Regions from separate parts of the Pseudomonas sp. GW821-FHT09C09 genome, predicted to be linked through region 2. Evidence: predicted binding sites of a transcription regulator. Region 2 holds the regulator's gene; the other holds the start of a gene.
What was found. Region 2 encodes FliA, which starts transcription of late flagellar genes. Its sites were predicted from a motif close to CTAAAGTTTNNNNNNNNNNNGCCGNTAA; they were not measured.
Positions count from the first base shown of each region.

Region 1: the regulator FliA is predicted to act here: its motif matches at 6,555-6,582, upstream of flgM (flagellar biosynthesis anti-sigma factor FlgM).

Region 1 covers NZ_JBWKPF010000012.1:1,897-14,108, reverse strand. Annotated here, with positions in the region: partial or broken gene AC07NR_RS28290 (calcium-binding protein) at 1-353, opposite strand, end outside; gene flgE (flagellar hook protein FlgE) at 564-1,904, opposite strand; gene flgD (flagellar hook assembly protein FlgD) at 1,935-2,660, opposite strand; gene flgC (flagellar basal body rod protein FlgC) at 2,676-3,119, opposite strand; gene flgB (flagellar basal body rod protein FlgB) at 3,123-3,530, opposite strand; gene cheR (protein-glutamate O-methyltransferase CheR) at 3,772-4,599, opposite strand; gene AC07NR_RS28260 (chemotaxis protein CheV) at 4,647-5,579, opposite strand; gene flgA (flagellar basal body P-ring formation chaperone FlgA) at 5,662-6,423, shown strand; gene flgM (flagellar biosynthesis anti-sigma factor FlgM) at 6,618-6,944, shown strand; gene AC07NR_RS28245 (flagella synthesis protein FlgN) at 6,993-7,460, shown strand; gene AC07NR_RS28240 (flagellar brake protein) at 7,556-8,290, shown strand; gene AC07NR_RS28235 (MFS transporter) at 8,366-9,736, opposite strand; gene AC07NR_RS28230 (glutamine synthetase family protein) at 9,805-11,046, opposite strand; gene AC07NR_RS28225 (sensor histidine kinase) at 11,266-11,958, opposite strand; gene AC07NR_RS28220 (tetratricopeptide repeat-containing response regulator) at 11,955-12,212, opposite strand, start outside.
Region 2 covers NZ_JBWKPF010000001.1:112,570-127,633, reverse strand. Annotated here, with positions in the region: gene fliR (flagellar biosynthetic protein FliR) at 1-223, shown strand, start outside; gene flhB (flagellar biosynthesis protein FlhB) at 228-1,367, shown strand; gene AC07NR_RS00605 (DUF6124 family protein) at 1,477-1,851, opposite strand; gene flhA (flagellar biosynthesis protein FlhA) at 2,378-4,507, shown strand; gene flhF (flagellar biosynthesis GTPase FlhF) at 4,519-5,859, shown strand; gene fleN (flagellar synthesis regulator FleN) at 5,973-6,803, shown strand; gene fliA (RNA polymerase sigma factor FliA) at 6,800-7,540, shown strand; gene AC07NR_RS00580 (chemotaxis response regulator CheY) at 7,708-8,079, shown strand; gene AC07NR_RS00575 (protein phosphatase CheZ) at 8,097-8,885, shown strand; gene AC07NR_RS00570 (chemotaxis protein CheA) at 8,925-11,210, shown strand; gene AC07NR_RS00565 (protein-glutamate methylesterase/protein-glutamine glutaminase) at 11,260-12,393, shown strand; gene AC07NR_RS00560 (flagellar motor protein) at 12,393-13,133, shown strand; gene motD (flagellar motor protein MotD) at 13,146-14,036, shown strand; gene AC07NR_RS00550 (ParA family protein) at 14,080-14,868, shown strand; gene AC07NR_RS00545 (CheW domain-containing protein) at 14,871-15,064, shown strand, end outside.

The DNA.
Region 1 (12,212 bases), on a different contig from region 2:
TCGATGCCGTTGTAGCCATCGAGGTTGTCGGCCGCTGCACTGGCGTAGAACGTATCGTTGTAGTTCGAGCCTCGATAGCTTTCGATACCGACAAAGGTATCGCCTGCCGCGAAACCGGTGTGCACACCGGTTTTCAGGTTCAGACTCACACCCACGCTGGTGGGTACATCCTCATAACTGGCGATGTCAAAACCTGCGCCGCCATTGAGCTGGTCAGCGCCGTCTCCTCCCATCAATATATCGTTGCCGCCTCCGGCATTCAGAACATCATTCCCCGCCAAACCTCGCATCTGATCAGCGTCCGCAGTTCCTGTCAGAGTGTCTGCACCGGGAGTTCCGTTGATTATCGCCATTACATCGTCCTTGTTTAAGTGTGAAGCAGAAGGGTTAAAGCTGCCTGATCTCCATCTCGCAGAATAATCTCCCGGCTCAATGGAGCAGGTTGTGCACCTGGGTTCAATGCGCACGAATCGTTATCGGCAAAAGTCATGGGTTCAACATAAAAACAGACATAAAAAAACCGACGCCACAGCGTCGGTTTTCGTTGTCGCGAGTACCTTGCCTCAGGTCATCTGAATGATGGTCTGCATGATGGTGCTCTGGGTCGAAATGGTCTTGGCGTTCGCCTGATAGTTGCTCTGACCCTTGATCAGGTCTACCAGTTCGTTGGTCAGGTTGACGTTCGACTCTTCCAGGGAGTTCGACACAACCTCACCCAACGTACCGGTTTTCGGCGCGTCATAACCCGGGATACCCGAAGCGAATGTCTCTTTCCAGCTGGTGCCACCGACAGGTTGAAGGCCCTGTTCGTTGGTAAAGCTGGCCAGGGCAACCTGGCCGATGGCCTTGCTCTGGTTGTTGCTGAAGTTGGCGAACAGCGTACCGGTGCCGTCAATGGTCAGGTTGGTGATCTGGCCGGTGGCGTAACCATCCTGAGTCGGGATCGAGCGCGCGGTGTCAGCGTTGTACTGAGTGGTCTTGGCCATCGAAATGGTCACACCCGCCGGGTTTGCCGATGCGCCGTTAGGCGTAAAGGTGCCGTTGGTCACAGTACCCGGTACCCAGCCAGTGAGTTTCAGGTCGCTGCTGATGATCGGGTTCGGCGCAGGAGGCGGCAAGGTGCTTGGCGTGCTGACCTGAGTCAACTTGCCAGACGAGTCAAACGTCATGGTGGAGGCGACTGGCGGCGTGGTTTTCGGATCGCTGCCGGTAGCATCCGGGTTACGACCGTCCACCAGGGTGTAGACCTTCCAGGTATTGTCATCGGTTTTCACCACATACTGATCCATGACGTGCGAGTTGCCCTGGCTGTCATAGATCGGGGTGCTGAACTGCTTGGTGTACGTTTCGAGCTTGGTTGGATCGAACACGACAGCATTGGCGCCGGTATCGACGATCTTCGGCGCGGACGAGTTCAGGTTGATCGTCGAGGTCACCAGCGAAGTGGACTTCGGCGCCAGGTTCGAGGTGTCGATCTTCAGGTCGGTCAGTACGCCGTTGATGATCTTGCCGTTGGCATCCACGCCGTAACCTTGCAGACGCGAGGTGTAGTCGGTGTTGGTGATGTAACCGTTATTGTCGACCTTGAACGTACCGGCGCGGGTATAGGAAATCGAGCCGTTGTTGCTCATGGTGAAGAAGCCGGAACCGTTGATACCCATGTCCAGCACGTTACCGGTGTTGTTGATGTCACCCTGGGTGAACTGCTGGGAAACGTTGGCCAGGCGCACGCCGTTGCCGATGACCTTGCTGCCGCTACCCAGGCGAGTGGCCGAGTAGACGTCTTCGAATTCTGCACGGGACGATTTGAAACCGGCGGTCGCGACGTTGGCGATGTTGTTGCCGGTCACGTCCAGTTGCTTGTTGGCTGCATAGAGACCGCTAAGGCCGATATTGAAAGACATATTCCACTCCTTTGTGCCGGTTAGTCGGCTCTATATACCAATGGTTTGTACTTTGGACAGGGCAACGGTGCCCTTGCCGGACAGGTTGAGCATCAGCTCGCCGCCGGTCTGGCTGATCGTCACGCTGGTGACGGTTGCCGGCAGGTAGGTCGCCATATCGGTCGAGGTGCCGTTGATCGATGCGTTGGCCTTGACGGTATAGGTACCGGTCTTGACCAGGTTGCCGTCCTTGTCCTTGCCGTCCCAGGTGAAGCTCGCATTGCCTGCGGCGCGACTGCCCAGGTCGATGGTGCGAATCGCCGTGCCGCTGCTGTCGCTGATGGTGACGGTACCGCCGGCAATCGACGACGGAACGGTGACCGAACCGGTCATGCCTTTGCTCGGATCGTCGAGCTGGACCGAGTTGGTCTGCACGATCACGTTGCGGCCGACCAGCGACGAAGCCTGCAGGGCTTGCGACGAGTTGTAGTTGCCGGCCAGAGAACTCACGGTACTGTTGAGGGTGGTAATACCCTCGAGGCTGCTGAACTGCGCCAACTGGGCAACGAATGCACTGTTGTCCTGCGGGTCGAGCGGGTTCTGGTTTTTCAGCTGGGTTACCAGCAGTTGCAGGAACGCATCCTTGCCCAGGGCCTGGCCGCCGGTGGAGCTGTTAGTGGCCGAAGCAATGCCATCGGCTGTCGAACTGGTCTTTTTCGACGAGTTCGCCAGGATGTCCTTCATGCTCAGGCTGCTGGTGGTATCGGAAACACTCATGGCAGTCGCCCCTTATTACTGACCGAGGGTCAGCACCTTCTGCATCATGGTTTTGGCGGTGTTCATCATTTCGGCGTTGGTCTGGAAGGACCGGCTCGCGGAAATCATGTCGGCCATTTCTTCCACCACGTTGACGTTCGGGTAGTAGACGTAGCCCTTGGCGTCGGCGGCAGGATGGTTTGGCTCGTAGCGCGCTTCGAGGTTGCTCTGGTCTTCGACCACGCCGAGCACCTGCACGCCCTGGCCTGCGGCGTCCTGGTTCTGGAACAGCGAGTTGCTGCCGCCGCTCTGGCCGCCCTGGAACATGGTGGCGAACACCGGGTGACGAGCGCGATAGGTCTGGTCGATGCTCGACGAGACGGTTTCGGCGTTGGCGATGTTCGAAGCCACGGTGTTCAAACGCGTGGTCTGGGCGCTCATGCCGCTTCCGGCAATGTTGAAAACGCTGGACAGGGACATGGATTACTCTCCGCGCAGGGCTGACACCAGCCCTTTGAATTTGCTGTTGAGCAGCGTGAAGCTGGCCTGGAAGCCGACGGCGTTTTCCGCGTAGTTCGACTGTTCCAGCTGAGCGTCAACGGTGTTCTGGTCGATCGACGGCTGCATCGGCGTGCGATACATCAGCGACTCGTCGCCATTGCCCAGACCTTCAGCTTCGATGTGACGGCTGTTGGTCATGTTCAGGGCGATGGTGCCGTTGGCGTTCTTCTGGCTCTGTGCTTCGAGCACTTTGGAGAAATCCAGATCCCGAGCCTTGTAGTTCGGGGTGTCGGCGTTGGCGATGTTGTTGGCCAGGACTTCGGCACGCTGGGCGCGGAAGCCCAGGGCTTTTTCGTGAATTCCGAGCGCTTTATCGAAGCTGATGCTCATGTCGGGAACCTTCAGGTGACCGGGTTTTTCGTAACAGGGTTATAGCAAGCGTCGTGCCAGTTTTAAAAAGCCCCGGATTCCGGGGCTTTGCAGGGGATCGGCAAGGCGGCAATGCCAGAAAAGCGGCAACGGGCTTCCGCCGGATGCCGCTTTTCTGCCGCTTGCCACCACCGCAAAAACCCTCAGGCATAAAAAAACGGGAGCCCCTGAGGACTCCCGTTTTTTGTGTTGCCGGTGACAGTCACTTCGCCTGGTAAATGATCCCCGGGCTGCACTGGACCATCTGGTAATGGTCCGGCAAACCGTTCAGCGCTTCGGAAGCGCCGAGGAACAGATAACCGCCCGGCTTCAGCGTGCTGTGAATGCGCAACAGGATGTCTTTCTTCACCTCGGCGGAGAAGTAGATCAGCACGTTGCGGCAGAACACGATGTCGAACTTGCCCAGGCTTGCGTAGCTGTCGAGCAGGTTGAACGAACGGAATTCCACCCGGTTCTTGATCGGCGCCTTGATCACCCAGCGCCCCGGCCCTTTCGGGTCGAAATAGCGCTGCAGACGATCGGCGGACAGACCGCGACCGATCGCCAGGCTGTCGTACTCGCCGGTCTTGCAGTTGGTCAGCATGCTGCCGGACAGATCCGTGGCAACGATCTGCACGCCCATCTTCAACTGACCGATGTTGGTCCGCTCGAACTCGTCGATCGACATCGACAGCGAATAGGGTTCCTGACCCGACGAGCAGGCCGCCGACCAGATCCGCAGACGCTGGTTGGGAGCGGCCTTGATCGCCTCGGGCAGCACCTTGTTCTTCAAGACTTCAAACGGATAGGTGTCGCGAAACCACAGGGTTTCGTTGGTTGTCATGGCATCGACCACCTGCTCGCGCAAACCGCTGCGCGGCTGGGTCTGGATGCGCTGTACCAGCTCACCCAGGGACTTGATGCCTTGCTGCTCCATCAGTTTGTTGAGACGGCTCGAGACCAGGTACTGCTTGTTTTCACCGAGCAAAATGCCACAGGCTTTTTCCAGGAAGACCCGGAACTGTTCGAAATCCAAATTACCCGTAGACAAATGATGCCGCCTCTTAAATCGTGTTGACCGCCAGGGACGGAAAGTCCCTAGCTGATATCTGCTGCTTTGATCCGGTCGACTACCCGGGATGCCAGGTCATCAGGACGGAATTTGGCCAGGAAGTCATCGGCACCGACTTTCTTGACCATCGCCTGGTTGAACACACCCGACAACGAAGTATGCAGGATGATATGAAGCTTTTGCATGCGAGGGTCGCCGCGGATTTCCGCCGTCAGGGTGTACCCGTCCATCTCCGGCATCTCGATGTCGGAGATCATCATCAGGAACTCTTCTTCCGGCTTCTTGCCCTCGTCGACCAGCTTGCGCAGGTAATCCAGCGCCTGCTTGCCGTCGTTCAGCGCCACCACTTCGACACCGACCGTCTGCAGGCAACGTGTCACCTGCTTGCGCGCCACCGACGAGTCATCGACCGTCAGCACCCGCAGAGACAGCGCCTTGCTCTGGGTCTCGACATCCACCACGCCGACCGAAATCGCTTCCGGTGTCGGTGCGACTTCCGCCAGCACCTTCTCGACGTCGATGATTTCGACTAACTGATTGTCCACCCGAGTCACAGCGGTCAGGTAATGATCGCGACCGGTCCCCTTGGGTGGCGGATGGATCTCTTCCCAGTTCATGTTGACGATACGTTCCACCGAGCGCACCAGGAAACCCTGGGTCTTGGTGTTGTATTCCGTGATGATCACGAACGGACTGTTCTTGTCTTTCAACGCCCCGGAGCCGGTCGCCATTGCCAGATCAAGGATCGGAATGGTCGCCCCCCGGATATTCGCCACCCCGCACACGACAGGACTGGACTTGGGCATCAGCGTCAGTTGCGGGCACTGCAGCACTTCCCGAACCTTGAACACGTTGATCCCGTAGAGCTGCTGGCCGTCGAGACGGAACAACAACAGCTCCAGGCGATTCTGCCCTACCAGTTGCGTGCGCTGGTTCACCGAATCCATTACACCAGCCATGCCCAGACTCCTACACCAACGCCAAGTGTTGTTGCGACGCACATTCATTGCTAAACGGCACGGCGCTTGCTTTTTAACTCGTATGAACATTCAAACGACATTTTTCCGACGCCTGACATCCCCTATCCGCAGAGGACTTTGCGCGGTGTCCGCCATTTGCCTGTTTTTCGCGGGCAGCCCTGCCAGTGCTGATGCGGTTACCTTGCCTGACATGCTTATCGGCGTCACTCAGGGCTTTCTTGAATTCACCGTAGAAGACTATCTGGCTACCAGTCAAACGGAAGGGCGTTATGAAATCGAGGTCAAGCAGCTCGATCCGCGCATGCGCATGCCTATGTGCGACAAGGAATTGACAGCGTCCCTGGAGAGCCCGGGACGCCCCCTGGGCCGTGTAACGGTCAAGGTCCGCTGCGAAGGCGCCTCCCCCTGGACCGTGTTCGTACCCGCTCAAGTCCGCCTGTTTCGCCCGGTCGTGACCACCACTCGCCCGCTCAAGCGCGCCGGCATCATCGAGCCCCAGGACGTGACCTTGCGCGAGCATGATGTCAGCCTGATCAACCAGGGTTTTCTGACGTCGGTGGATGAGGCGATCGGGCAGAAATTGACCCGACCAACGGTCGCCGATCAGGTGATTACCCTTGTGCATCTGGAACAGGCGGAAGTCGTTCGCAAAGGCGATCAAGTGGTGATTACCGCCCGTAGCGGCACACTGGCCGTGCGCATGCCGGGCGAAGCCCTGTCCAATGGCGGTCTGAAAGAACAGATTCGAGTGAAAAACCTCAATTCCCAGCGGGTCATCAAGGCGCAGGTCATGGCGCCGGGCCAGGTGGAAGTGGCAATGTGAGCAACGACTGGAGCAATGACAGGAAAGCCTCGTGAGTGATCGCGCAGAAAACTGGCGCCAACCTGAGCTGTTCCCTAAACTGTGCCGCAGCAGGATCTGTGCGGCGCATGCAGGCTTAGTGGTAAAAGAGCCTAAAGTTTTCCAGGGGATGGCCGAGAACATGGCAAGCGTCCAAATTCCCAGAGGTTTTTAACATGGTCATCGATTTCAGCCGTTTGAACAGCTCCTCGTCACTTACGGGCAGTACACGTACCAGCGCGCCCAAGGAAACCGCCGAAACCGGCACTTCCGCGCCGCTGAATACCCCGGCCGAACAGGCCAGTACCGCAAAAAGCGGGGAATCGGTACACCTCAGCAATGAGGCTCAACAGTTGCAGAAGGTCACTGACAAGCTGCGCGATCAGCCTGCCGTCGACAAAGCCCGCGTGGCCGAGTTGAAAGCAGCGATTGCCGATGGCAGCTACAAAGTCGACAGCAACCGTGTAGCCAGCAAACTGCTCAACTTCGAAGCCCAGCGCTAGGCCTCGGCCTGCGCCAGGCTTTTGGACGCTTAAAACCCAAGGCCAGCCATGCACGACACTACTTTATTGCAACTGATCACCGACGACTTTGCTCCAGCTCAACAACTGCTGGAGTTACTGCATACCGAGTCCCTCGCCTTGCACGGTCGCGACATGCCCCTGCTGGAAGAAATTCTGGCGCGCAAACAGGCATTGATCATTCTGCTCGAGCAGCATGGCCGCAAACGCAGCGAAATCCTCGCCAGCCTCAATCTGTCGCTCGACCGCCAGGGCCTGGAACAACTGGCCAGCCAGTCGAGCATCGGCGAGCAGTTGCTGAGCCAGAGCGATGTCCTGATCGACCTGATCGCCCAGTGCCAGGCGGCCAACGCCAAGAATGGCCAGTCGATCGTGATGCAGCAGGCCGCCACGGCCAATCAGCTGAAAATCCTCACCGGTGGCGAGCCTCCCGCGCTCTACGATGCCAGCGGCACCTTCTCCAAACTGCAGAAACCTCGCGCGCTCAGCCAGGCGTGATGCTTTCTTCCATGCTTGCGCCCTATCAACGCGCGATACATGCTGGCAAAATACTGGCCAGTCGTAGTCAAAATTTGTCTGGAGATTGATTTAACGTGTCCAATGATGACGCTCCGCAGCCCCCAAAGGTGCTTACCACGCCCCTGGAGATCTCCAGCAATCTGCGCCAGCTGCAAGAGAGCCACGATCCGCTGATCATCACCTTTCACGAGCGCAGCCAGCGTTTCCAGAGCTACCTGATCAAGGTCGACCGGGAAACCGCCACCATTGCCCTGGACGAAATGATCCCGCGCGATGGCGAGCGCTTCCTGCTGGCTGGCGAACCCTTCAAGGTCGAAGGCTTCCACGAAGGCGTGCGCATCGCCTGGGAATACAACGGCACGCTGGACATCAAGGAATCCGACGGCGACCGCTTCTATGTCGGCGAGATGCCCACCGAAGTGGTCTATCATCAGCGCCGCAACGCCTTCCGCGCCGCACTGAAACTGACCGATCTGGTGAGCGTCGAACTGGGCGGCGAAAAACTCAAGTCGCCGATCGGTGGCAAACTGCTGGATATCTCCGCCACCGGTTGCAAGCTGCGTTTCGAAGGTGACATCACCGACCGCCTGCAACTGGGCCAGGTCTATGACCGCCTGATCGCCCCGCCACTGTTCGGCAACCAGCCAGCGGCGGTCGAGCTGCGTTACCTGCACTTCGAAGAAAAACTCAACATCACCTTCGCCGGCCTGCGCTTTCACAACATCAGCGGCCCGGCAGCGCGCAACGTCGAGCGTTTCGTCTATCAGCTGCAACGTGAAGCACGGCGCTTCGACAAAGACGATCTCTGATTCGCACGCGCCATGAAAAACGGGCAGTCCCTTGCGGTGACTGCCCGTTTTTTTATGCCTGGTGTTTTTTCAGGATCAAGGCCTGGCGCCACTGATGTCCGGCGCAGGATTGTCGTTGCCGGCATCCGGCTCCACTGGTGATTCTGGTTCAGTGGCGGGCTCGGGTGCCGGTTCAGGTGCAACCGTGGTCTGCATCTGCTCCTGCACCACTTGCTCGTCGACCCGCGGATCGAGCGCTGCCACCAGCGGCGAACTGGACATGCTGTCCGGCATCGCCACGTGATGCAGCGGTGCGTCGTCGACCTGGTGCAGGTTGGTCACGGCTTTCGGCCGGATGCGCCACACCAGCACCAGCGCGAAAAAGGTGAAGAACGCATACAGGCTCTGGCTGCCGAACATTTTCATCAACACACCGGCCAGCAACGGCCCGATGCTGGCACCCACCCCGTAGGTCACCAGCAGCATCGCCGTCAGCGACACCCGCCGATCGCCTTCGACATGGTCGTTGGAGAACGCGACGGCCAATGGGTACAGGCAGAACTGCACCAGCGAACACAGGAAGCCGACGATGAATAATATCTCCAGCGGCACCTGCGGCATGATCGCCAGTGGCAATGCGGCTATAGCCAGAAACCCGGCGAAGCAGCGGATCAACAAGGCCCGGTCATAACGGTCGGACAACCAGCCCAACGGCCATTGCACCAGCAGCCCGGCAAAAATGCAGGTACCCATGAACAGACCGACCTGTTCGGTGGACAACCCCTGCTGCGATGCATAGAGCGGTGCCAGACCGTAGAACGAGCCGATGATCAGCCCTGCCCCGAGCACCGTACTCAACGACTGCGGCACGCGCTTGATAAAGAAGCGCGGCTCCATCGGCGCCGGATGCAACGGTGCCGGGTGAATCCGCCGGGTCAGTGCCACCGGCACCAGACACAGGGCAAAACACAGGGCGACCAGCATCAGCAGTTCCAGGCCCAGGCCCGGGTGCATGACCAGGATCAGCTGACCGAGCACCAGCCCCAGATACGAGGCAATCATGTAGCCGCTGAACACCACACCGCGCTGGTTGGCGTCGGCCTGCTCATTCAGCCAGCTCTCGATCACCATGTACTGACACATCATGCCGAGGCCGACGATGGTCCGCAGCACCAGCCAGGCCGGCAGCCAGTCCACCAGACCATGACCGAGCACCGCCGCGCCGACGATCCCGGCACACGCCGAGTAGGCGCGGATATGTCCGACCCGGGCAATCAGGCGGTGCCCGATCTTGCCGCCCAGCACCAGACCAAAATAGTTGGCCGCCATCAGCGCACCGACCCACAGTCCGTCGACATGGTCAGCCGCCAGGCGCAACGCCAGATAAGTAGAAAGAAGGCCCGAGCCGATCAACATCATCAGCGAGGCAAAATACAGCGCTCGAAAGGATTTCCAGATTTGGCGCATCGGCGTTCCGAGCGGCTCCTTGCGGTGAGTGTCGGGCTATCGAACGATAGCCCGATGACGACATTTCGTCAGGCCTGGGCTGCCAGAACGCGCCGTTCCCAGGGAGTGATCTCATCAAAGAAACTGGTCAGCTCCATAGTCTTCGAAGCGATGTAGCCTTCGATGAACTCCTTGCCGAACAGTTCCTTGGCCAACTGGCTGCGCTTCAGACGCTCGAGCGCGGCGTGCAACGTACACGGCAGCGAAAGATTGTCCGGCACTTCGAATTCACCCTGGATCGGTGCACTCGGTTCCAGCTCATGCTCGATGCCATGCAGACCGGCTGCCAGGCTCGCGGCAATCGCCAGGTACGGGTTGGCATCGGCGCCCGGCAAACGGTTCTCGACCCGACGGGCAACCGGCGAACTGGCCGGAATCCGCAGACCCGCCGCGCGATTGTCGTGGGACCAGCAGGCATTGTTCGGCGAGGCAAACGGATGGCACAGGCGCTGGTAGGAGTTGACGTTCGGCGCAAACAGCGCGGTGAAATCCGCCATGCCCGCCTGCTGCCCGCCGATGAAGTGACGGAACATCGCGGTCGGCTGACCGTTTTCATCGCTGAACACATTCTTGCCGCTGCCGATCTCGACGATGCTCTGATGGATGTGCATCGAACTGCCCGGCGTGTGCGCCAGCGGCTTCGCCATGCAGACCACGGTCAGGCCATGCTTGAGCGCGACTTCCTTGAGCAGGTGCTTGAACAGGAAGGTCTGGTCGGCCAGCAACAGTGGATCACCGTGCAACAGGTTGATCTCGAACTGGCTGACACCCATCTCGTGCATGAAGGTATCGCGCGGCAGGCCCAGGGCCGCCATGCATTTATAGACTTCACTGAAGAACGGTCGCAGACCGTTGTTGGAGCTGACGCTGAACGCCGAGTGACCGTCCTCGCGACGACCGTCGAGGCCGACCGGTGGCTGGAATGGTTGCGTTGGATCGGTGTTCGGGGCGAACACAAAGAATTCGAGTTCAGTTGCCACTACCGGCGCCAGGCCGAGGGCAGCGTAGCGGGCAATGACTTTCTTGAGCTGGCCACGGGTCGACAGGTTGGAGCTCTCGCCGGTCAGCTCATCGGCATCACAGATGGCCAGCGCGCGCGGCTCCTGGCTCCAGGGTAGAGGATGGATCTGCGCAGGATCGGCCACCAGCGCGAGGTCGCCGTCGTCGCTGCCGTAAAACCGTGCAGCGGGATAGCCTCCCATGATGCATTGCAGCAGCACCCCCCGGGCCATCTGCAAACGCCGCCCTTCGAGGAAACCCTCGGCGGTCATTACCTTGCCCCGTGGCACGCCGTTCAAATCCGGCGTGACACATTCAATTTCATCAATGCCCGTCAATCGCTGCGCGAGTGAACGCTGGCCATCGGTTGTCATGACGCAATCCTTGTTATTGTGCGAGCCGCGAACGGCGACCCGGACAAAATAGGCTTCAGCTGTTCGGAATATCAAGCAGCGGCCAACAAAAAGAATGCCAGCCGATGAATTCGTGAATCAGGGCAGGTAAATACTGAACACGCCGCCACCCAATGGCCCGCCATTGCGGATCTCGGTACGGCCGCCGACACCGTTGCGCTGATGCAGTGCCGCGATGCGCCCGGCGAAGTACAGACCGAGGCCGGTACTGCCACTGCTGTGATTGATGCCCTGCACATAATCGGCCTGACGCTCGAGCATCTCGACCGGGTAACCGTCACCGTCGTCGTTGATGCTCAACACCAGTTGCCCGGCCTCGTCGCTGACGGTGATCAGCAGCGATTCACGGGCGTAGCGAATCGCGTTGTTGATGCAGTTGCCGAGCACCGAGGCGATCAGTTCACGATCGAAGAAACCCAATGGACTGAGCGGGTCGACTTCGTAAGTCGCAACGATGCCGCGACTGGCGAAAACCTCTTGATGAGCCGCCAGTTGCGCCTCGATGAAATCGTCCAGTTCATGATAGGCCGGCTGCAACGGCATCTGGTTGACGCCGAGCTTGTACAGCCCGAGCAACTGCACCAGCATGCCGTTGAGGTGGGCGAACTCGAAGTCGATCACGCCCTGCTCCGGCACCTGACGCTGGTCCTCGGGCAGGCGCGCCAGCCATTGGCTGTGGGCCTGCATCAGCATGGCCAGAGAGTTCTTCATGTCGTGCACGGTGGAGGCGATCACCGTGGAAAAATCCAGTGCCTGCTCGTCTTGGTTCATTCGCCAAACGCCTTGCTTTTCAGCTTCTGATAACGCGGATAACGCGCGTCGGTATCGGGCATCATGCCCACCAGTTTCAGGCAGGCCCGACATTCTTCCAGCTCCGCCGAGGGCACACTGGTGTCGGTGCCGTGCAGCAGCGACTGCGCCATGTTCAGCGCAATGCTGATGTTCTTCGGTTGCATCTTCAGCGCCTTGCGGAATACCTCGCGGGCCTCCACCAGGTTGCCGGTCTTGTATACGCGCACGCCCTG
Region 2 (15,064 bases):
GCTGGTGTTGCCGGCGGTCACTGCGCTGCTGGTGGTCAACATTGCGTTCGGCGTGATGACCCGGGCGGCGCCGCAACTGAACATCTTCTCCATCGGTTTCCCGCTGACTCTCGTGCTCGGCCTGTTCATTGTCTGGGTCGGGCTGGCGGACATTCTCAACCAGTATCAGCCGCTGGCCGTCGAAGCCTTGCAGCTGCTACGCGAACTGGCACAGGCGCGCTGAAGTCATGGCAGAGAGCGAGAGCGGTCAGGACAAGACAGAAGACCCCACGGAGAAGCGCAAAAAGGACTCCCGGGAAAAGGGCGAGATTGCGCGCTCCAAGGAGCTCAACACCCTGGCGATCATGCTTGCCGGTTCCGGCGCGCTGCTGGTGTTCGGCGGCATGCTCGCGCAGGACCTGATGGAGCTGATGCGCATGAACTTCACGCTGTCGCGGGAAGTGATCATGGATCAGGGGGCCATGGGCAAGTTCCTGATGAACTCCGGGCTGATTGCACTGGTGGCGATCCAGCCGATCATGATCACCTTGCTGCTGGCTGCGTTTCTCGGGCCGATCGCCCTCGGTGGCTGGCTGTTCGCCGCCGGCTCCCTGGCGCCCAAGTTCAGCCGGATGAATCCCGCCTCCGGCCTCAAGCGCATGTTCTCCGCGAAGTCGGTGATCGAGCTGCTCAAGGCGCTGGCCAAATTCCTGATCATTCTGGCCGTGGCGCTGGTGGTGCTGTCCGGGGATGTCGACGACTTGCTGCGCATCGCCCATGAGCCCATCGACCGGGCCATCATTCACAGCCTGCAAGTGGTGGGCTGGAGCACGCTGTGGATGGCGTGCGGTTTGATCATCATCGCGGCCGTCGACGTCCCGGTGCAGCTCTGGGAGAGCATCAAGAAACTCAAGATGACCAAGCAGGAAGTGCGCGACGAGCACAAGGACCAGGAAGGCCGGCCGGAGGTCAAGCAGCGGATCCGTCAGGTGCAGCGCGAGATGTCGCAGCGGCGGATGATGGCGGCGATCCCGGATGCCGACGTGGTCATCACCAACCCGACCCACTACGCCGTGGCGCTCAAGTACGACTCGGAGAAGGGCGGGGCGCCGGTGCTGCTGGCCAAGGGCAGCGACTTCCTGGCGCTGAAGATCCGCGAAATCGCCGTGGCCAACGAAGTCATGCTGCTCGAATCGCCGGCCCTGGCGCGTTCGATCTACTACTCCACCGAGCTGGAAGAAGAGATTCCCGGCGGCCTGTATCTGGCGGTCGCTCAGGTACTGGCCTACGTCTACCAGATCCGCCAGCACCGCGCGGGCAAGGGCAAGTTCCCCGAGCCGCTCAAGGATGACTTGCCGATTCCGCCGGATCTGCGGCGCGATTCCTGACTTTGTGGTGATGAAAAAAAACCGCCTTCCGGTTGAACCCGGTGGCGGTTTTTTTATGCCCGATGACATGCGTTGGCATTGAGGCCGCCACGACGCATTTCTCAAGCCTTTACACGGAGGTCTGCGACGGCGTTAGTTCCAGATTATTCAACACCCGATTCGCAGCCAGTTCCCCGAGCATGATCAGTTGCCCGATACCCGTCAGCGTCCTGCGTTGCGAGGCGGGCATGAGATGGGCGAAGTCATTGGCGATGGTTCTGGCGGAAGCGAGGGTTTCGCAAAGCTCGACCAGCAGCTCTTCGTTTTTGAAGTCTGCGGTGACGGCAAACATTCGGCGGGTTCTGCGCGGTGGTGGTGTGGAGCCGGGCGGGCAGAGGTAGTGATCGAGGGCGCGGTCGGCGGCTTCGTGAAGCTTTCTGGAGTCGAGCGATTCGTAGGGCGAGGCGGGGTCGGTTTCAGGTGGGTTGGGTGTTGGTTTGATCATGGTGAAGCTCCTTTGGGGTGGAGCCGCCAGATCCAGTCGCTAAACAGGAAGGTGGCGGCTGTACGCAGGTTAGCGAACCGGTCAAAGGCACCCGGCAGACCGCAAGGGTCTCCCGCATACAGCCACCATAACGAAATTGCAGACATACAGATCCGCAACGAAGCCTGGAACGCTGGTGCACCTTTAATCTGAGCGAGTCGCTAAACCCGATCGCTGATTCGTCAGCGACCGACCCACAATAGAACCCGACCCCAAGGCGCACAAGCCGGCGGATTCTGGCGTAGCTGTAGGCAACGGCGCAAGAATTCGTAGCCTCCAAGGCGTGTCTGAAGGTGTCTTTTAAACACCCGAGTTTAGAAGGCACTTTTTGCTGACTTCCTGCGAAAGCGACATCCCGCCCAGCAGAAAAAACACACTCAAACCCCTCTGTTTCAATCATCGGCAAAAGTTGGAAGGCTTCTTGCAGTAGCCGCCGTGCGTCCGCTCTGGGCGTCAAAAGTTTGCTTTAAAGGAACGGGGAAAACCGGTGGATCGCTCTCAGTTAATCAACAGTGCTCGCTCGAACATTGCCGACCTCAGTCGGGGCAATCTGGGTGTGCCGCTGTTGCTGCTGGTCATGCTGGCGATGATGATGTTGCCAGTGCCGCCGTTCCTGCTCGACGTGTTCTTCACCTTCAACATTGCCCTGTCCATCGTCGTGCTGCTGGTCTGCGTGTACGCCTTGCGGCCGCTGGATTTCGCGGTGTTCCCGACGATCCTGCTGGTGGCGACGCTGTTGCGACTGGCGCTGAACGTGGCGTCGACGCGGGTGGTGATGCTCCACGGTCAGGACGGCCACGCCGCTGCCGGTAAGGTGATCCAGGCCTTCGGTGAGGTAGTGATCGGCGGTAACTACGTGGTCGGTATCGTGGTCTTCGCGATCTTGATGATCATCAACTTCGTCGTGGTGACCAAGGGTGCGGGGCGGATTTCCGAGGTGAGCGCGCGCTTCACCCTCGACGCGATGCCCGGCAAACAAATGGCCATCGACGCCGACCTCAACGCCGGTTTGATCGACCAGACCCAGGCCAAGGCCCGCCGTCAGGAAGTGGCCCAGGAAGCAGAGTTCTACGGTTCGATGGACGGTGCCAGCAAGTTCGTGCGCGGTGACGCCATCGCCGGTCTGCTGATTCTGTTCATCAACCTCATCGGCGGCATGGCGGTCGGTATCTTCCAGCACAACATGTCCTTCGCTGACGCCGGCAAGGTTTACGCCTTGCTGACCATCGGTGACGGTTTAGTGGCGCAATTGCCATCACTGTTGTTATCTACAGCTGCGGCGATCATGGTGACCCGTGCTTCCGGTTCGGAAGACATGGGCAAGCAGATCAATCGCCAGATGTTCGCCTCGCCGAAAGCGCTGGCGGTGGCGGCCGGTCTGATGGCGGTCATGGGCCTGGTACCGGGCATGCCGCACTTCTCGTTCCTGACCATGGCCGCTCTGGCCGCCGGTGGTGCTTACCTGTTCTGGAAGAAACAGAACGTGGCCAAGGTGCAGGCGCTGGAAGAGGTCAAGCGTCAGCAGGAACTGCTGCCGTCGCCGGCCCGCGCCATGGAAACCAAGGAGCTGGGCTGGGACGACGTGACGCCCATCGACATGATCGGCCTGGAAGTCGGCTATCGCCTGATTCCGCTGGTGGACCGCAACCAGGGCGGCCAGTTGCTGGCGCGGATCAAGGGCGTGCGAAAGAAGCTCTCGCAGGATCTGGGCTTCCTGATGCCGACCGTGCACATCCGCGACAACCTCGACCTGGCGCCGAGCGCCTACCGCCTGACCCTGATGGGCGTGATTCTGGCCGAAGCCGAGATCTACCCGGATCGCGAACTGGCGATCAACCCGGGGCAGGTCTACGGCACGCTCAACGGCATCACCGCCAAAGATCCGGCTTTCGGCCTGGAGGCGGTGTGGATCGAAGTCAGCCAGCGCGCCCAGGCGCAATCGCTCGGTTACACCGTGGTGGACGCCAGTACCGTGGTCGCCACCCACTTGAACCAGATTCTGTACAAGCACTCCAGCGAGCTGATTGGTCACGAAGAAGTGCAGCAACTCATGCAATTGCTGGCCAAGAGCTCGCCGAAACTGGCGGAAGAGCTGGTGCCGGGTGTGGTCACGTTGTCGCAGCTGCTGAAAGTGTTGCAGGCGCTGCTGGCCGAACACGTGCCGGTGCGCGACATCCGCAGCATTGCCGAAGCCATCGCCAACAATGCCGCCAAGAGTCAAGATACCGCCGCTTTGGTGGCCGCTGTGCGGGTTGGCGTATCCCGTGCAATCGTCCAAAGCATTGTAGGGACTGAGTCCGAGCTGCCAGTCATCACGCTGGAGCCAAGGTTGGAACAAATATTGCTCAATAGTCTGCAGAAGGCAGGACAAGGCTCGGAAGAGGGCGTTCTGCTGGAGCCAAGCATGGCCGAGAAGCTGCAACGTTCGCTCATCGAAGCGGCGCAGCGTCAGGAAATGCAAGGTCAGCCGGTGATCCTGTTGGTAGCAGGCCCGGTTCGCGCGATGCTCTCGCGCTTTGGTCGCCTGGCAGTTCCCGGACTGCATGTGCTGGCCTACCAGGAAATTCCGGACAACAAGCAAGTGACCATCGTTGCGACAGTAGGGCCCAACGGCTGAGGTAGTGGTTTATGCAAGTTAAGCGTTTTTTCGCCGCCGATATGCGTCAGGCCATGAAGCTGGTTCGTGATGAGCTGGGCGCTGATGCCGCCATCATTGGCAACCGCCGCATTGCCGGCGGCGTCGAGCTGACGGCGGCGCTGGATTACAAACTCTCGGCGCTGGCGCCACGGGTTCCGAACATGGAACTCGAAGACGAGCTGCGCAAGACCCAGTCGCGCATCGTCACTGCCCAGGCCGAACTGAGCATGCGTGGTGAGGCCGACGGCAACACCAATCGCCAGTTGTTCTCCGGTCTGCCATTGACCGCCGGCCTGCCGTTGACGGCTGCCGAGCCTCTGACAGAGCCGACGTACGCCGCACCGGCCCGTCCAGCCCCGGCACCTGCGCCGGCTGCCGCTGGAGTCGATCCGCGTGCGCTGGATTCGATGCGTTTCGAACTCAACAGCCTGCGCGAGCTGATGGAAGTGCAGCTCGGCACCCTGGCCTGGAATCAGCTGCAAGGCAGCCGTCCGGCTCAGGCGAATCTGTATCGTCGTCTGCAGCGCATCGGCCTGTCCGGCCCGTTGTCCCGCGATTTGCTGGCGCTGACCAGCGATATCGAAGAACCTCGTCAGGCCTGGCGCATGCTGCTCGCGCATCTGGCGCGGATGATCGCCACGCCGGAAGTCGAGCCGCTGGAAGAGGGCGGTGTGATTGCCATGGTCGGCCCGGCCGGTATGGGCAAGACCACCACCCTGGCCAAACTGGCCGCCCGTTACGTGCTCAAGTACGGCGCGCAGAACATTGCGCTGGTGAGCATGGACAGTTTCCGCATCGGCGCTCAGGAACAGTTGAAAACCCTGGGCCGGATCCTCAATGTGTCGGTGACCCACGTCGACCCGGGCCAGTCCCTGGTGCAGGCGCTGGATCCACTGCTGCGCAAACGCGTGGTGCTGATCGATACCGCCGGCCTCCAGGCCAGCGATCCGGCACTGCGCATGCAGCTGGAAAGCCTGGCCGGTCGTGGCATTCGGTCGAAAAATTATCTGGTGCTGGCAACCACCAGCCAGAAACAGGTTCTAACCGCCGCTTATCACAGTTACAAGCGTTGCGGGCTCGCCGGGTGCATCCTGACTAAACTGGATGAGACGGCCAGCCTTGGCGAAGTGCTGAGCCTGGCGATCAGTCATGAACTGCCGGTCGCCTACCTGACCGATGGCCCACGGATTCCGGATGATCTGCATCTGCCGCGCCGTCATCAATTGGTCAGCCGCGCCGTCAGCGTGCAAATGCAGGAAGAACCCAGCGAAGAAGCCATGGCTGACATGTTCGCTGATATCTACCACAGCCCGACCAAGCAGGTTGGCTGAGGTAATGAACAGTTTTTGTACCTACATCGATGGTCTGCCACGCATTGTTCCGGTTGTGAACGCGCAGCCAGTAATGTGGCCTCCGTCTATGCAAGACAAGGTAAAGAAATAACATGGGCAGCATGCATCCCGTACAGGTGATCGCGGTGACCGGCGGCAAAGGTGGCGTCGGCAAGACTAACGTGTCAGTGAACTTGTCCCTGGCGCTGGCAGAGCTTGGCCGTCGGGTCATGCTGCTGGATGCCGACCTGGGTCTGGCGAACGTCGACGTTCTGCTGGGCCTGACGCCCAAACGTACTTTGGCCGATGTGATCGAGGGCCGCTGCGAGCTGCGCGACGTGCTGTTGCAAGGTCCCGGCGGGATCCGCATCGTGCCGGCCGCTTCCGGCACGCAAAGCATGGTTCACCTGAGCCCGGCCCAGCATGCCGGTCTGATTCAGGCATTCAGTGACATCGGCGACAATCTCGACGTACTCGTGATCGACACCGCTGCGGGTATTGGTGACTCGGTAGTCAGTTTCGTTCGCGCGGCGCAAGAAGTGTTGCTGGTGGTCTGCGACGAGCCGACCTCGATCACCGACGCCTACGCGCTGATCAAGCTGCTCAACCGCGATTACGGCATGAACCGCTTCCGCGTCCTGGCCAACATGGCCCAGAGCCCGCAGGAAGGTCGCAACCTGTTCGCGAAGTTGACCAAGGTCACGGATCGCTTCCTTGACGTCGCCTTACAATACGTCGGTGCGGTGCCTTACGACGAAAGCGTGCGCAAGGCGGTGCAGAAGCAGCGTGCGGTCTATGAAGCCTTCCCGCGTTCCAAGTGCGCACTGGCATTCAAGGCGATCGCGCAAAAGGTCGACACCTGGCCGCTGCCCGCCAACCCGCGCGGCCATCTCGAATTTTTCGTCGAGCGCCTCGTGCAGCAAACGGCAGGACCTGTGCTATGACCGCCAGCGGTATGAACCTTTACAAAAAGTCGGCGCGTGACGCGCAGTACGAGCTGATCGAGCGTTACGCGCCACTGGTCAAACGCATCGCCTACCACTTGCTGGCGCGGTTGCCGGCCAGTGTGCAGGTCGAAGACCTGATTCAGGCCGGGATGATCGGCCTGCTCGAAGTCTCGACCAAATACGACGCCAGCAAGGGCGCCAGTTTCGAAACGTACGCGGGCATCCGGATCCGCGGCGCGATGCTCGATGAAGTACGCAAGGGGGACTGGGCACCGCGCTCGGTTCACCGCAATACCCGTATGGTCAGCGACGCGATTCGCTCGATTGAAGCTAAAACCGGCCGTGACGCTAAAGATCACGAGGTTGCGGCCGAACTCCAGTTGAGTCTCGACGATTACTACGGGATTTTGAACGACACCCTGGGCAGCCGACTGTTCAGTTTCGACGACCTGTTGCAGGACGGCGAACACGAAGGGCTGCACGAGGATGGCGCCAGTGCTCATCTTGAGCCGTCACGCGATCTGGAAGATGAACGCTTCCAGGCGGCGCTGGCGGACGCGATTGCCAATTTGCCGGAGCGTGAGCGACTGGTGTTGGCGCTGTACTACGACGAAGAGCTGAACCTCAAGGAAATCGGTGAAGTCCTTGGCGTCAGTGAATCGCGGGTCAGCCAGTTACACAGCCAGTGCGCGGCCCGCTTGCGGGGGCGTTTGGGGGAGTGGCGAGCGCGCTGAAGGCAGTGTGGGGACACTGCGAACGAGGCTGGTGCGGTGGTGAACGGCACCGGTCTTGCTCTGTTGTGCTCCAGACAGTCATCGAGTGCTTTGCCGGATTGATTGAAATGGCGCGTCCAGGTGCTGGACGCGTTTAAGACTGCTTGGAGGTCGAATTGAACAAAGACATGAAAATCCTCATCGTTGATGACTTCTCAACGATGCGGCGGATCATCAAGAACCTGTTGCGTGACCTCGGGTTCACCAACACCGTTGAAGCCGACGATGGCACCACCGCCATTCCGGTGCTCAACAGCGGCAGCATCGACTTTCTGGTGACCGACTGGAACATGCCCGGCATGACCGGTATCGACCTGCTGCGTCACGTGCGCGCCGATGAAAAGCTCAAGCACCTGCCGGTGCTGATGGTGACCGCTGAAGCCAAGCGCGAGCAGATCATCGAAGCGGCCCAGGCCGGCGTTAACGGCTACGTGGTCAAACCTTTCACGGCTCAGGCGCTGAAAGAAAAAATCGAGAAGATTTTCGAACGCATCGGCTGATGACGCGCGGGGGAGCTATGGAGCATAAAGAATCTTCACAGGGCGACTTCGAGTCGACGCTGAAAAAACACGCGGTCGAACTGGTCGAAAGCCTTGAAAAAGGCAGGTTCGGCGACGCTGTGCAACTGATCCATGAGCTCAATCAGACCCGTGACCGTGGCCTGTACCAGGAAGTCGGCAAGCTCACGCGCGAACTGCACAGTGCAATCGTCAACTTCCAGATCGACCCGCACATGCCGCAGGCCGAGGAAGTGTCGCAGATCACTGATGCGACCGAGCGCCTGGGCTATGTGGTCAAGCTGACCGAAGCTGCGGCCAACCGCACCATGGATCTGGTGGAAAGCGCCACGCCGGTGGTCAATGGTCTGGCTGATGAAGCCCAGGCGTTGAGTGCCGACTGGGGACGTTTCATGCGCCGCGAAGTCGGGGCTGAAGAGTTCCGCGAACTGGCGCGTCGGGTCGACGGTTTTCTGTCACGCAGCAGCGCGGACAACCGCGCGGTGTCGAGCAACCTCAACGACATCCTGCTGGCCCAGGATTACCAGGACCTCACCGGTCAGGTGATCAAGCGCGTGACCCAACTGGTCACCGAAGTCGAAAGCAATTTGCTCAAACTCGTCCTTATGGCCAGTCAGGTTGACCGCTTTGCGGGCATCGAACATGACCGTGCGGCGATGCTCGCTGAAAAAGATCCACAAAAACATCTCTCGCAGGGTGAAGGTCCGCAGATTCATGCCGATAAACGAGAAGACGTTGTGTCCGGTCAGGACGATGTGGACGATTTGCTATCCAGCCTTGGATTTTGAGTTTTTTTGGGTTTTTAGACCTGTAGGAGCACCCCATTAATGAGCTTCGGCGCCGATGAAGAGATCCTTCAGGATTTCCTGGTTGAGGCCGGCGAGATTCTTGAGCAACTGTCCGAACAACTGGTCGAGCTGGAAAGCCGCCCGGATGACGCAGATCTGCTCAACGCAATTTTTCGCGGTTTCCACACTGTAAAAGGGGGCGCCGGCTTCCTTCAGCTCAATGAGCTGGTGGAGTGCTGTCACATCGCCGAAAACGTGTTCGACATCCTGCGCAAGGGTGAACGTCGCGTAGATGCAGAACTGATGGACGTGGTGCTCGAAGCGCTGGACGCGGTGAACAGCATGTTCAGCGAAGTCCGCGACCGCAGCCCGATTACCGCTGCAACTCCGGAACTGCTGGCCGCCCTGGCGCGCCTGGCCGAACCGCAATCGGCGGATGAGGCTCCGGCTTCGCCTGTGGCCGAGATGATCGAAGAGCTGGTCGTTGAAAACGAAACCGGCGACTCCGGCGACATCACCGATAACGAATTTGAACAGTTGCTGGACTCGCTGAACGCCGTCAAGGCCGAAGCCGAAGCCCCGGCGGCTGCCGCTGCGCCGGCTTCCGACGAAGCGGCCAGCGATGAAATCACCGACGCCGAGTTCGAGTCGCTGCTCGACCAGTTGCACGGCAAGGGCCAGTTCGCGGCGGACGCCGTGGCACCGGCTGCCGCTGCGCCTGCGGCTCCGGCGGCGGGCGACAGCTCGGACATCACCGACGACGAATTCGAAGCCTTGCTCGATCAGTTGCACGGCAAGGGTAACTTTGCTGTCGATGCGCTGGAGTCGGCGATTGCGTCCGTCCCTTCGAATGCAAATGCTGCTCCGGCAGCGGCTGCAGCCGGTAGCGATCTGATCACCGACCACGAGTTCGAATCGCTGCTCGACGATCTGCATGGCAAAGGCAAGTTCACTGACGTTGCCACCGGTGCCGTCGTGACGGCCGGCAATGCTTCTGCTGTTGCAGCGCCTGCTGCCAAGGCCCCGGCCGCTGCGGCGAAACCTGCTGCAAAAGCGCCTGAGCCTAAAGCCGAACCGGCCAAACCGGCTGCCGCTGCTGCACCGGCTCCGGCCCGTGCTCCGGCGACTCCGCCACCGGAAAAACCGGCGAGCGAAGCCGAGACCACCGTGCGTGTGGACACCGCGCGTCTCGACGAAATCATGAACATGGTCGGCGAGCTGGTACTGGTGCGTAACCGTCTGGTGCGTCTGGGCCTGAACAGCGGCGACGAGTCGATGCAGAAGGCCGTGTCGAACCTCGACGTGGTTACCGCCGACCTGCAGACCGCTGTCATGAAGACCCGGATGCAGCCGATCAAGAAAGTCTTCGGCCGCTTCCCGCGTCTGGTTCGCGACCTCGCGCGTCAGCTCAAGAAAGAGATCAACCTGGAACTGGTGGGCGAAGAGACCGACCTCGACAAGAACCTCGTCGAGGCGCTGGCCGACCCGCTGGTCCACTTGGTGCGCAATGCGGTCGACCACGGCATCGAGTCGCCGGAAGAACGCGAAGCCTCGGGCAAGGCCCGTGGCGGCAAAGTGATCCTGGCCGCCGAGCAGGAAGGCGACCACATCCTGCTGTCGATCTCCGACGACGGCAAAGGCATGGACCCGAACGTCCTGCGCGCCATCGCCGTGAAACGCGGCGTGATGGACAAGGATGCCGCCGACCGTCTGAGCGACACCGAGTGCTACAACCTGATTTTCGCCCCGGGTTTCTCGACCAAGACCGAGATCTCCGACGTGTCCGGCCGTGGTGTCGGCATGGACGTGGTGAAGACCAAGATTTCCCAGCTCAACGGTTCGATCAACATCTACTCGACCAAGGGCGCCGGCTCGAAGATCGTCATCAAGGTACCGCTGACGCTGGCGATCATGCCGACCCTGATGGTGATGCTCGGCAACCAGGCGTTCGCGTTCCCGCTGGTGAACGTCAACGAAATCTTCCACCTCGACCTGTCGACCACCAACGTGGTGGACGGCCAGGAAGTGGTGATCGTGCGGGACAAGGCGCTGCCATTGTTCTACCTCAAGCGCTGGCTGGTCAGCTCCGCCGCTCACGAAGAGCAGCGCGAAGGCCATGTGGTGATCCTTTCGGTGGGCACCCAGCGGATCGGCTTCGTCGTCGATCAACTGGTCGGCCAGGAAGAAGTGGTCATCAAGCCATTGGGCAAAATGCTGCAGGGAACCCCGGGCATGTCCGGCGCCACCATTACCGGTGACGGCCGCATTGCGCTGATTCTCGATGTTCCAAGCATGCTCAAGCGTTACGCCGCACGGCGTATTTGAATCCGGGGCGGCGGGGCGACAACGTCCCGCTGCACCTAATGGAGTGTTTATGGCAGTCAAAGTCCTGGTGGTGGACGATTCGGGTTTTTTCCGCCGCCGCGTCTCGGAAATTCTTTCAGCGGATCCGAGCATCCAGGTTGTCGGTACGGCAACCAACGGTAAAGAGGCGATCGATCAGGCCCTGGCCCTCAAGCCGGACGTGATCACCATGGACTACGAGATGCCGATGATGGATGGCATCACGGCGGTGCGGCACATCATGCAGCGCTGCCCGACCCCGGTGTTGATGTTCTCCTCGCTGACCCATGAAGGCGCCCGGGTGACCCTGGATGCGCTGGATGCCGGCGCGGTGGATTTCCTGCCGAAGAATTTCGAAGACATTTCCCGCAATCCGGAGAAGGTCAAGCAACTGCTGTGCGAGAAGGTGCACAGCATCTCGCGCAGCAACCGTCGTTTCAGTGCCTACAGTGCGCCGGCGCCAGCCGCTGCACCAACGCCTGCACCGGCTCCGGCGCCAACATCAAGCTTTGGCAGCCACAGTGCACCGGCTCGTCCGGCACCCGCGCCTGCACCGGCTCGCGCTCCGGCAGCCAGCGCTTCGTCGCCGGCGCCGAAACGCAAGGCCTACAAGCTGGTGGCGATCGGCACCTCGACCGGTGGCCCGGTTGCGCTGCAGCGGGTTCTGACTCAGTTGCCGGCCAACTTCCCGGCACCAATCGTGCTGATCCAGCACATGCCGGCCGCCTTCACCAAGGCCTTCGCCGAGCGTCTGGACAAGCTGTGCCGCATCAGCGTCAAGGAAGCCGAGGATGGCGACATCCTGCGTCCGGGCCTGGCGCTGCTGGCGCCGGGTGGCAAGCAGATGATGATCGACGGCCGTGGCGCGGTGAAAATCCTGCCGGGCGACGAGCGTCTGAACTACAAGCCTTGCGTGGACATCACCTTCGGTTCCGCCGCGAAATCCTACAGCGACAAAGTTCTGGCGGTCGTACTGACCGGCATGGGCGCCGATGGTCGCGAAGGCGCGCGTCTGCTCAAGCAGGGCGGCAGCACCGTCTGGGCCCAGGACGAAGCCAGCTGCGTGATCTACGGCATGCCGATGGCGATCGTCAAAGCTGACCTCGCGGATGCGGTGTACGGTCTGGACGATATCGGCAAGCACATCGTCGAGGCGTGTATCTGATGGATGTTCTAAGCCTTATCGGGATCATCATGGCGTTTGTCGCCATCATCGGCGGCAACTTCCTTGAAGGCGGTCACCTCGGCGCACTGGCCAACGGCCCGGCGGCGCTGATCGTGCTTGGCGGGACCATCGGTGCCGCCTTGCTGCAATCGCCGATGAGCGCGTTCAAGCGTGCCATGCAGATTCTGGCCTGGATCTTTTTTCCGCCCCGTGTGGATCTGGCCGGCGGCATCGACCGTGTCGTCAACTGGAGCCTCACCGCGCGCAAGGAAGGTCTGCTGGGCCTGGAAGGCGTGGCGGATGCCGAACCTGACGCCTACTCGCGCAAGGGCCTGCAACTGCTGGTCGACGGCGCCGAGCCGGAAGCGATCCGCAGCATTCTCGAAGTGGATTTCTACACCCAGGAAGCCCGCGACATCGAAGCCGCCAAGGTCTTTGAAAGCATGGGCGGCTACGCGCCGACCATCGGTATCATCGGTGCGGTGATGGGCCTGATCCACGTGATGGGCAACCTGGCCGATCCGTCGCAACTGGGCAACGGCATCGCCGTGGCATTCGTCGCCACCATCTACGGTGTGGCCAGTGCCAACCTGGTGTTGCTGCCGGTTGCAGCCAAGCTCAAGTCAATTGCGTTGCGGCAGTCGCGTTATCGCGAAATGTTGTTGGAAGGTATTTTGTCGATCGCTGAAGGTGAAAACCCACGCTCCATCGAGTTGAAGCTTCAGGGCTTCATGGATTAAGGGACTAACCTCATGGCACGTCGTCGCCAGCATGAAGAGCACGTAAACCATGAACGTTGGCTGGTTTCCTACGCCGACTTCATCACCTTGCTCTTTGCCTTTTTCGTGGTGATGTACTCCATCTCGTCGATCAACGAAGGCAAGTACAAGGTCATCTCCGAAGCGCTGATCGGGGTCTTCACCGACTCCGACCGCTCGCTCAAGCCGATCCCGATCGGTGAAGAACGCCCGAAAACCGTGACCCCGGCCAAGCCGCTGGTCAAGGACAGCGAGCAGGTCGATGCCGGCATTGCCGGGGCCAGCGATCCGCTGAAAAGCATCGCCGACGATATCAGCGCCGCGTTCGGCGACCTGATCGCAAGCAACCAGATGACCGTGCGCGGCAACGAGCTGTGGGTCGAGATCGAACTCAACTCCAGCCTGTTGTTCGGCAGCGGTGATGCGATGCCGAGCGATATCGCATTCAACATCATCGACAAGGTCGCGGCGATCCTCAAACCGTTCGACAACCCGATCCACGTCGAAGGCTTCACCGACGACCAGCCGATCCGCACCGCGCAGTACCCGACCAACTGGGAGCTGTCCTCGGCGCGTTCGGCGAGCATCGTGCGCATGCTGGCGATGCAGGGCGTCAACCCTGGCCGCATGGCCTCGGTGGGTTACGGCGAATTCCAGCCGGTGGCCAACAACGCCACCGCCGAAGGCCGGGCGAAGAACCGTCGCGTGGTGCTGGTGGTGTCGCGCAATCTTGATGTGCGCCGCAGCCTGACCGGCACCGGAACCGCCAATGCAACACCGGACGCCGCGTTGAAGCGTGCTGGCACACAAACTGCACCGACCCCGGTCAAGACGCCGGGACGCGAGAGTGCCGTCAATTCTCCGTCGCCCGCATTAATACGCTGAGCCATGTCTCGGCCGAGCATCTCGGTCGGGAGGAACAATCCGAATGAGAGTCTGGGCAGTCGCCAATCAAAAGGGTGGTGTTGGTAAAACCACTTCTTCCATCGCTTTAGCCGGTTTGCTGGCAGAGGCGGGCAAACGCGTGGTCGTGGTCGATCTCGACCCGCACGGCTCGATGACCAGCTATTTCGGCTACGACCCCGACAGCCTGGAACACAGCAACTACGACCTGTTTCTGCACAAGGGCAGTGTGCCGCAAGGCTTGCCGGGCCAGTTGCTGCTGTCCACCAGCGATGAACGCATTTCCCTGTTGCCGTCCAGCACCGCGCTGGCCACCCTTGAGCGTCAGTCGCCGGGGCAGAGTGGCCTGGGCCTGGTGATCGCCAAGAGTCTGGCGCAGCTGTGGCAGGACTTCGATTACGCGATCATCGACAGCCCGCCGTTGCTCGGCGTGCTGATGGTCAACGCCCTGGCCGCGAGCCAGCAACTGGTGATCCCGGTGCAGACCGAACACCTGGCCGTCAAAGGCCTGGAGCGCATGGTCAATACGCTGGCGATGATCAACCGCTCGCGCAAACAGGCGCTGCCGTTCAGCATCGTGCCGACCCTGTTCGACCGCCGCACCCAGGCGTCGATGGGCACCTTGCGCGTGCTGCGTGACAAATTCCCCGAGGAGATCTGGCAGGGTTACATCCCGGTCGATACTCGTCTGCGCGATGCCAGCCGTGCCGGTGTCACGCCTTCGCAATTCGACGGCAAGAGCCGTGGCGTGCTGGCTTACCGCGCGCTGCTCAAGCATCTGCTGGCGCAGCAACTCGTTCCGCAGGTGGCCTGAGCATGAATCGGCCGATCAAGCTGACATCGAAGCCGCAACTGGCGCTGCAGTCCTATCTGGACGGCTTGCTGCAGGAAGTGACGGACGAGGTCGAGCAGGAAATCGCAGCGCCGGTCGAGGTGGTCGAGAACGCCGCCGTACTCGATGAATTCCAGGCCGCCGTGCTTGAAGAGCAGGCCCGGGATGCGCAGCAAGC